3 regions of the Bacillus safensis genome follow, and region 1 is predicted to be linked to each of the others. Evidence: riboswitches for the same ligand, from Rfam matches in the RefSeq annotation. Region 1 holds a riboswitch; each other region holds the start of a gene.
What was found. Region 1 has a riboswitch for S-adenosylmethionine ahead of AAYR28_RS17755 (sugar ABC transporter substrate-binding protein). Riboswitches for the same ligand answer to the same signal wherever they lie in the genome.
Positions count from the first base shown of each region.

Region 2: linked by a shared signal. The riboswitch ahead of mtnK (S-methyl-5-thioribose kinase) and the one ahead of AAYR28_RS17755 (sugar ABC transporter substrate-binding protein) in region 1 are both predicted to bind S-adenosylmethionine.
Region 3: linked by a shared signal. The riboswitch ahead of AAYR28_RS05265 (bifunctional homocysteine S-methyltransferase/methylenetetrahydrofolate reductase) and the one ahead of AAYR28_RS17755 (sugar ABC transporter substrate-binding protein) in region 1 are both predicted to bind S-adenosylmethionine.

Region 1 covers NZ_CP154909.1:3,443,770-3,447,048, forward strand. Annotated here, with positions in the region: gene AAYR28_RS17750 (sugar ABC transporter ATP-binding protein) at 1-142, opposite strand, end outside; gene AAYR28_RS17755 (sugar ABC transporter substrate-binding protein) at 212-1,330, opposite strand; SAM riboswitch class I at 1,502-1,611, opposite strand; gene AAYR28_RS17760 (right-handed parallel beta-helix repeat-containing protein) at 1,709-3,136, opposite strand.
Region 2 covers NZ_CP154909.1:1,254,858-1,258,136, forward strand. Annotated here, with positions in the region: gene mtnK (S-methyl-5-thioribose kinase) at 1-1,063, opposite strand, end outside; SAM riboswitch class I at 1,144-1,301, opposite strand; gene AAYR28_RS06385 (pyridoxal phosphate-dependent aminotransferase) at 1,466-2,656, shown strand; SAM riboswitch class I at 2,701-2,802, shown strand; gene mtnW (2,3-diketo-5-methylthiopentyl-1-phosphate enolase) at 2,908-3,279, shown strand, end outside.
Region 3 covers NZ_CP154909.1:1,052,359-1,055,637, reverse strand. Annotated here, with positions in the region: gene AAYR28_RS05275 (CvfB family protein) at 53-901, opposite strand; gene AAYR28_RS05270 (YajQ family cyclic di-GMP-binding protein) at 1,127-1,618, shown strand; SAM riboswitch class I at 1,700-1,818, shown strand; gene AAYR28_RS05265 (bifunctional homocysteine S-methyltransferase/methylenetetrahydrofolate reductase) at 1,897-3,279, shown strand, end outside.

The DNA.
Region 1 (3,279 bases):
TTAACGTTGACTTCCCAGCACCATTTGCTCCAATCAGTGCATGGACCGTCCCTTTTTTTAATGTGAAATTCACTTGATCTAACGCTTTGACCCCTGGGAATTCAATTGAAATATTCTTCATACGAACAAGCGGCGCTGTCATAGGTGTCCTCCTTCTCTTGATATCATCTGAAAAACGAAACACCCTCTATGAAAAGAGAGTGCACGTCGTTTATTTTGCATAATGCTTCTTCAAAGTCTTCATCCAATCTTCCTCAAAAGCAGTCGATGAACCGAATCCCTTCACTTCGTCTGCAAGATTGACCATGTTAATGGCTTTTCCTGCTTGTTGAAGCTGCTTTTGCGAGATGAGAGAGGCCTCAAGGTCATAGGAAGACGGTGTTTTCTCACCAGCTATTTTCTTCGCAAGAATCCTCACGTCGACTGCGCCGATGAGCTTCGGATCAACCGCTGCTGTATACTTCCACGGACTGTCCTTCGCCGTCATTGCTTGAAGATCCGCATTTGATACATCAATCCCATAAATCTTCACTTCTGTTCTTCCTGCTTCTTTTAACGCTCTTGCTGCCCCAATGGCAAAGGCATCCCATGTGGCAAAAATAGCGTCCAGCTTGCCCTTTGGATACTTATTCAGCATGGCCGCTACTGCATTTTGCGTTTGAACAGACGTATCAGAGGAGGCAATACCAAAGCGGTCAAGCTCCTTAATTCCTGAATGTTGTTTAAGCGTTTCTTGATAGACCTTATTTCGTCTCACCATTGGCGGGAATCCATCTACCCACAGGTACGCAATATTTGCTTTTCCTTTAAAATCAGACACGAGCGCATCTAATGATTTTTTCGCTAATTGTTCGTCATCTTGAGACGTCACTGTGACCCCTTTGATGTCCTTCAGCTTAGGATTCGAATCAAACGCTACAACTGGAATGCCTTTCGCTGTGATCTTTTTCACATCAGCGACTGTCGCCTCGTCGTCCCCGTGAGAGATGATAAAACCGTCATAATTTTCTTCAAGCGCCTGAGAGATGGCATCATGGAACTTCGCTGTATCTCCATTTGCGGTGTAGACATCTACCGTAAAGCCGAGTGCTTCACCTTCTGCCTTGGTTCCAGCTAAAAATTGAGCTGTATGATCGTCTCCTCCAATTTTGCGGATGACTTTAATTTTTGCTCCCTGTCCCTTTGCAAATCGCTTCGGTACATTGTCAAAAGAGACTTTTTCGTTCGTATTTGCCTTTGAGCCTGCACTTGATCCAGTGCCGCAGCCTGTTAATAGGATGGTTAATGCCGTTAATAAGACAAGACATGATGTAAAATGCTTACGCTTCATTGCTGTTCCTCCTCAAGTTGTTTTGATTTTTCACATCGGAAAACTAGGTAAAAAAGTGGAAATACGCCTGTAAAACAGGCATTTGATTTGAAAAAAGAGACGAAAAAAAGCCTCTCTTGGAAAGAGAGGCTTGATCACCGTTGCATGAAACATGTATCGGGAAGTCTTCCTCTCTTATCTGTCAAAGCTGTAACAGCTTTGCAGGAATTAGCACCAATTTCTAAAATAGAAACGGTTGCCGGGCGTCATAGGGCCAGTCCCTCTGCCTCTCTTGATAAGAGATCCGTTATGAAATTTGTTTTCGTTGAAATGTCTTCTTTACTTTAATGTGATGTCACATCAATGTCAATGACTTTTTTGAAATTTTCTAAAATATCATCAGTTTCCGATGATTTTCTTCGCAGGTGATGATTTCTTCAGACGGAAATCATATTTTTTCTCATTCACAAATTGCGGGTTAAGATGTGCTGATCCTTTATCTTGACCGCTTTTAGAGAGATACGTTTTGTAGCCTTCCAGCCATTTCCCGTGCCATACCCACTGTGATGCTTTTGCACCTTTGCGGTCATCATAAACGTTCTTCTGGAAGGTATTCTTTTGGTTCACTGGATAAAGATTCACGACTAAATAATGCGAGGCACTAGCGGTCATGATATTATTCGTGATTCGATTGTTCACTGCTTGATACTGCATCAGCAATTGACCGCCTTCTAAACCGGCTGTGTCATTTTTGTACAAAGTATTATGTGAGATCGTCGTATTGGTTGTACCGCCACGCTTCTTATCATAGCCGCCAATAGAAATGCCTGTATAACGGTTCAAATACACTTGATTGTGTTCGATGCGGATGCGGTCCGCCATTTTTCCTTTATGTTCGCTTGTGACTTCAATCCCTAAGTCATTGTGATGTGAGATGTTATGATCGATCACAATGTCTTTTCCGCCATCGACATAAATTCCGCCAGCAGAAATGTCGCTGCCATAGGCCGGGTTCCCTGCACTCGTAATCTCATATACTTTGTTTCTTGAGACGACACCGTTTCTGACTTGATCATACTTTTTAGAGGGTGCCACGTTCTCAAATCCAATTAAATCAATGCCAATATTATCAGTGTGCCGGACCGTATTATGTGTCACACGGAACTTTTTCACGTTCCCATTTAGCACAAGCGCTTCACTGAAGCCCAGCTTTAATTTTTCAACGGTATTTCCTTTGATTTCAATGTCTTCAATCGCTGCTGGAGCTTTTGTCCCATAGACAGCAATTCCATGTGCATTTCCATTTTCATGTTTCGTCTGAATATCATACACTCGGTTATTAAGCAGTTTGACGCCTTTGCCGCTTCCTTTGATGAAAATACCAACTGGTGTTAAATCTTCTTTATTCGTCTTAAGATGTCCTACAGTCAGGCCTTTGAGGGTGATGTAGCTCTTTTGATCGATCGTGACAAGACCGCCATCGGCTTGATTTCCTTTAAGGGAAGCCCCGCTAATCACAGGTTTTTCTTTTCCATAAGCTTGAAAGACAACGGGTGCTTTCTTTGTTCCTGAATGGCGGACAATCAATTTTTCTTTGTATGTACCGCCTCTCATGTAAATGGTTGCCCCAGCCTTCGCCATACTTGCTGCTTTTTTCAGCGTGCGGAAAGGTTTTTGCTTTGTTCCCGGGTTTTTGTCGCTTCCGTTTACCGCTACGTAATAGGCTGTGCTTTGCTTAGCGCCAGCCTCATCTGTCATCGCTTGACAGCCAAAGCTGATGACGGTCATGAATAAAATGAGTAAAATGCCTGGTATCGCTCGTTTCATCTTGTTGTTTGCTCCTTTCCCTTCTCTCCTTCCTTTATCGGTTAAAAAAAAGAGGATTAAAATATGACGATGTCCCTTGCAATGTACTAGTCAAAAGGTGTATGGTTGAAAGAATATCTTACAGGAAAACCATTCGTTTTTAA
Region 2 (3,279 bases), 1.5 Mb from region 1:
GAATCGCATCAAGATCAGCGGCATGAGCAAGACCGATTGTTCGGCGGACAAGCTCACAGCCGGCAAAGCCTGTCGCTTCTTTTAAAATCCGGTCAAAGGTTGTTTCTAAAAAGCTGTCCGATACACTAAACGCTTCAATGCTGTCCTCTTTCCAAGCTTTTGTGAACACTTCTTTGAAGGTTGCCCATACATTGACGACATGGTCAAAAAGGTGCTGCTGCTCGTGTTCATTCTCGCGAGATAAAGCATTCAGGAACAGATTGGCGATAAAGTGGCCGATATCGAATCCAAAGGGACCGTAAAACGCGAATTCTGGATCAATGATTTTCGTTTCAGTCTCATTTGCAAAAATACTGCCTGTATGAAGATCACCATGAACCAGCGTTTCAGCTGATGTTAGGAAGATACGCTTCAATTCTGCTGCTTTGGCCTGCACTTCAAGATCTTTCCAAAGCGCTTCTGCTGATTCTCTTAATTCTTCTTCGAAGTCATTTGTTTCACTATCAAAGAAAGGGTCTGTGAAGACGAGTTTTTCTGTAATATCACACAGGTCAGGGTTCGTAAATTGCTTCACAAATTGTTTTTTGATTTTAGGATTTGTAGCAAAGTCAGATGTGTAAAAAAGTGTTTTTCCTAAAAATTCTCCAACATGATCAGATAAATGCGGATATTGTTTTCCGGCAATTAGCCCTTTTCTGACGATTTCTAAGTGAGAGAGATCCTCCATGGCTGTCACTGCAAGAGCTGTATCTGAATAATAGACTGCTGGTACGAGATGCGGCGCATATTCTGACTGCTTGATCAGGGCGGCACTTTCAATTCTTGCCCGGTCTAATGTAAGCGGCCAGCTCTCCCCAACCACCTTTGCATAAGGCAGGGCCTGCTTGATGATCAATCCTTTTTCTTGTTTGTGATCATAAATATGAAAGACGTAATTTAAATTCCCGTCACCAATTTCAGTACATGTCAAATGACTGCTTTCTTGGATCAAACCAAGTCTAATTGCGAGTGCAACTGCCGAGCTTTCTGTTAGTTCTTCATATGATGCCGTAAGTGTAACCAATTGCTTCCCCTCCAAATCATATAAAAAAGCCTCTTTCTCCTGAGAGAAAGAGGCTTGATGGTGTGTATGCTCAAAGCCTCTCTTATCTCTCAGCACATACGTCTGATGGAATTAGCACCGTGCCCTATAAGACAATTGTCTTGGCGCGTTACTTGCTGCGCCCCACTTCACAGTGGTATTAACGGTCGGTTGCTGTTGGGGTCAAAAGGCCAAATCCCTCGCCCAACTCTCGATAAGAGAAATCAATATGTAATTGTTTCGTGTCTGTTTGCATTTCTTAATTCAAGATATTATCAGAGCGTTGCTTTACATGTCAATCTTTTTTCAAAATTGCTTTACAATTCATAAAACAATCCATTACAGTGATTGTATTGTCACGTAACTTGAATAGAAGGTGAAGAAATGGAATTCCAGCAATCAGATGTGTTGAAACAATTACCGAAACAATTTTTTGCGTCCCTTGTCCAAAAGGTGCAGAAAAAAGTGCAGGAAGGGGCAGATATCATTAATTTGGGGCAGGGAAATCCTGATCAGCCAACTCCTCCGCACATTGTAAAAGCCATGCAGAAAGCGGTAGCAAACCCTGAAAATCATCAATACTCCTCATTCCGTGGAACAGCGAAATTAAAAAAGGCTGCTGCCGCTTTTTATGAAAGAGAATATGGCGTCACACTTGATCCAAAGACGGAAATTGCGATTTTATTTGGCGGGAAAGCAGGGCTTGTTGAGCTGCCGCAATGCCTGCTGAATCCGGGTGATACGCTTCTTGTCCCTGATCCTGGCTATCCTGATTATTGGTCAGGCGCTGTGCTTGCTGGAGCGCATATGGTAACCATGCCACTTCTTGAAAAAAATGATTTTTTACCTGACTACGATTTGCTGCCTGAGGATGATAAGAAAAAGGCAAAATTAATGTACTTAAATTACCCCAACAATCCGACGGGGGCTACGGCAAGCCGTTCATTTTTTGAAGAAACCGTTACATTTGCGAAAGATCACGAGCTATGTGTAGTCCATGATTTTGCATATGGCGGCATTGGATTTGATGGAGAAAAGCCGCTCAGCTTTCTGCAAGTAGAGGGAGCGAAAGAGACGGGAATAGAAATTTACACATTATCTAAAACGTACAATATGGCAGGGTGGAGAGTAGGATTTGCAGCCGGAAATTCATCTGCTATTGAAGCAATTGAGCTTTATCAGGATCATCTGTTTGTCTCGCTGTTTAAAGCCACTCAAGATGCAGCAGCGGAAGCGCTATTAAGCGATCAAACGTGCGTGCAGGTGCAAAATGATGGATATGAGAAAAGGCGGAATGTGTGGATGGCTGCCTGCAAAGAAATTGGCTGGGAAGTCAGTGCACCAAAGGGTTCATTTTTTGCTTGGTTAAAGGTGCCGGAAGGATATACATCTGAAGCCTTTTCTGACTTATTATTAGAGAAGGCACATGTTGTTGTTGCGCCAGGCAATGGCTTTGGTGCTCACGGTGAAGGGTACGTGAGAGTAGGGCTTCTAACAAGTGAGGAGCGATTACAAGAAGCCGCTCAGCGCATCGCTGCTTTGAAGCTGTTTGAAAAAAAGCCATTGACAACATAAAAAAATGGTGCGATAATTCAGGCAATATTTAAGAAAATTGAATATTCTTATCAAGAGTAGGCAGAGGGACTAGCCCAATGAAGCCCGGCAACCGACTTCCATGAAGCACGGTGCTAATTCTTGCAGCAAGCGCTGAGAGATAAGATTCTTCGGATGAATGACACGAAACAACCTCTTTAAGGCGCTCATGAAGCACTTGAAGAGGTTTTTTTATTGAACATATGCATGACGCAATCGAAAGGGGATTCCTAGTGAGTGAATTACTGGCAACATACGTATTAACACATCGAGAGGATGAACAAATAAATCGAAAAGCGGAGCAGATCGCGCTTGGTTTAACAGTTGGATCATGGACGGATTTGCCGCAGCTCAAAAAGGAGCAGCTTCAAAAGCATAAAGGCCGAGTTGAAAAAGTATTAGAAAAGGCTGTTCCAGCCGAAAATGGCCTTTATCAATCAGAGGTGACCATTGCTTATCCTGAGGCAAACTTTTCAGCTGATTTACCAGCTGTTTTTACGACGATTTTTGGAAAGCTTTCACTAGACGGAAAAGTGAAGCTAGTCGATATCCAATTTTCTGAAGAATTTAAAAAAAGCCTGCCAGGACCTGTATTTGGAATTGAT
Region 3 (3,279 bases), 1.3 Mb from region 1:
TTCACAGAAAAAATCCATTATTTAAGACAAAAATAAAAAAGTGAGCAAATGCTCACTTTTTCTCGTATGTCCAGCCTTCTTTTTGGTAAACTAAATCATTTTTCATGAGATGACCTAGTGCTCGTTTAAAGGCTGCCTTGCTCATTTGAAATCTTTCGCGGATATCCTCTGGATCACTTTTGTCCCCATAAGGCATGGCGCCGTTTCTTGTTCTCATATAGGTTAAAATTTCTTCTGCATCGACAGATAGTGCATCCTGTTTTCTAGGAAGCAGAGAAACGTTCACCGTTCCGTCCTCTTTCACTGCAATGACGCGTCCTGTCACGGTCGATCCTAATCGTGGCTCTTCCTTTCGTTCCGTGCGGTGAATAAACCCACGCACGCCTGTATCTGTCAGCATAAAAGAACCTGTCGCAATTAAACGATAGATTGTTCCAGTGATTTCTTTGTTCATTAAGGTTTCTGGTGCCTCTGTGAACAATTCACTGATCACGTCTTCTGTGGCTGGTTTTGCGAACATTCTGCCGTAGCTTGTGACTTTCAGCATACAGTAGAGTTTGTCTCCTTTTTTCGGCCATGCTTCCTCAAAAGGCGGGAGGTGTTCTGTTGCAACAAGTGCATCCTTTGACAGCCCAACATCAACAAATGCGCCCATGTCTTCTACCACGTCCACGACTTCTACCCAGTCGTATGTATGTGCGTTAATTGTAGGTATTTTCATCGTAGCAGCGAGTCTTTCTTCATGATCTACATATAAGTAGACCTCTACTTCATCTCGGTCACCAATATCTTCTGTCATTTCACTGCGGTGTAAGAGGACCGAATCTTCACCGTCTGTCAAAAAGTAGCCGTATTCCATTTCATTCTCTATTTGCAAGGTCAGTTGCTCACCTGGTCTCATGTTCTCTTCCTTCCTATCTGCCCATAAAAGAGCGTTCGTTCATCTTTTGATTCACTCTATTCTACTATACTTCTTCCTGCATGAACATCTCTAGTTCTGTTAGCTAAAGTGGACAAACTGGACACGATTTATACGGCTGGCGGCTTTACTCTTTGATAAAGTTTTCTTCTTCTGCTATTTGCATGATAAAATAGACGCAATATCTAAACTTGGAGGTCATGTGTGATGGCAAAAGAAAGCTCATTTGACATTGTATCGAAAGTTGAACTGCCTGAAGTGCAAAACGCTGTTCAAGCAGCACTGAAAGAAATTAAAAACCGTTATGATTTTAAAGGAAGTAAAAGTGATATTTCTCTCGAAAAAGAAGAGCTTGTCCTCATTTCTGATGATGACTTCAAACTTGAGCAGTTAAAAGATGTGCTTGTGACAAAGCTGATCAAACGAAATGTTCCAACTAAAAACATCGATTACGGAAAAACTGAGCATGCCCTAGGCGGTACAGTACGCCAGCGTGCGAAGCTGATCAGCGGGATTGATCAAGACAACGCCAAAAAGATCAACGCGCTTATCAAGCAGTCAGGCATCAAAGTGAAATCACAATTTCAGGATGACCAAGTGCGTGTGACAGGGAAAAATAAAGATGATTTACAAGAGGTGATTTCTCTTATGCGCAAGGCCGATTTGCCGATTGATGTCCAATTTATAAATTTTCGATAAATTTCAAATTTTCCATTGATTATTTCTGCATTTTTCGTTACAGTTGATGGAAGTTCAATTCATTGACATGTTCATATTGCTTTCTTATCAAGAGAGGCAGAGGGACTGGCCCTGTGAAGCCTCAGCAACCGGTGTAGTAGAAATCTATTTTCTATGACCAAGGTGCTAAATCCAGCAAGCAACTGCTTGGAAGATAAGGAGAAGAATTACGATACAGCCAAAAAGTCTTCTTCTTATCAGAAGGCTTTTTTTGTTACATAGAAATAAGGAGGAATACAATGGGCCTATTACAAGACTTACAAAACCGCGTACTGATAGCTGACGGAGCGATGGGAACACTTTTATACTCTTACGGCATTGACCGCTGCTTTGAAGAATTAAATTTATCGAAAGAGGATGAAGTGAAACGCGTGCACGAAGCATATGTGCAGGCAGGCGCTGACATCATCCAAACGAACACATACGGTGCGAATTATATTAAACTATCCCGCTACGGCTTAGAGGAAGAAACGAAACGCATCAATACAAAAGCGGTACAAATTGCAAAAGCAGCCGCAGGCTCTGCTTATGTACTCGGAACAATTGGCGGCATTCGAACGTTTAACAAAAATGCTTACTCTATAGAAGAAATCAAACGAAGCTTTAGAGAGCAGCTGTACATCCTATTAAATGAAGAGCCTGACGGATTATTGCTTGAAACATATTATGATATAGAAGAAGCGAAGGCTGTTCTCCAAATTGCCCGCAAAGAAACGACTCTTCCGATTGTCATGAACGTCTCAATGCATGAACAAGGCGTTTTGCAGGATGGTACCCCGCTGAAGGATGGTTTATCTGAGTTATCATCTCTTGGTGCAGATGTTGTCGGCATCAACTGCAGGCTGGGCCCTTATCACATGATTCAGGCACTTGAAGGCGTTCCACTTTTGGAAAATTCGCATTTATCTGTCTATCCTAACAGCAGTCTCCCCTCACTTGAAGCAGGCAGACTCGTCTATGATACCGATAACGATTATTTCCGAAAAAGTGCACTTGAATTTAGAAATCAGGGCGCACGTATTATCGGAGGCTGCTGCGGAACAACACCTCAGCATATTAGCGCAATGGCTGAAGCGGTCAAAGATTTAGCACCGATCACTGAAAAAGAAGTGAAGGTGTTAAAAGAAGAAATCATTTCCATCCAAGATCAGCGCACTGAGCCAGGTCTTGATGAGCTGGCTGTGAAAAAACGATCGATTATCGTAGAGCTTGATCCGCCGAAGAAGCTGAACTTCGAAAAATTTCTCGTTGCTGCAAATGAATTAAAGAATGCTGGCATTGATGCATTGACGTTAGCCGATAATTCTCTTGCGACTCCGCGCATTAGCAATGTCGCTTGCGGCGCATTATTAAAGCAGCAGCTCGATATGCGTTCTCTTGTTCATATCACATGCCGCGACCGTAATTTGATTGGGCTTCAATCTCATTTAATGGGGCTCGACACCCTTGGATTAACCGATATTTTAGCGATCACAGGCGATCCATCTAAAATTGGAGACTTCCCAGGTGCAACATCTGTGTATGATTTAACCTCCTTTGATTTGATTCGTCTCATCAAACAGTTTAACGAAGGCCTTTCTTTCTCAGGAAAGCCCCTTGGCAAAAAGACCAATTTTTCAGTG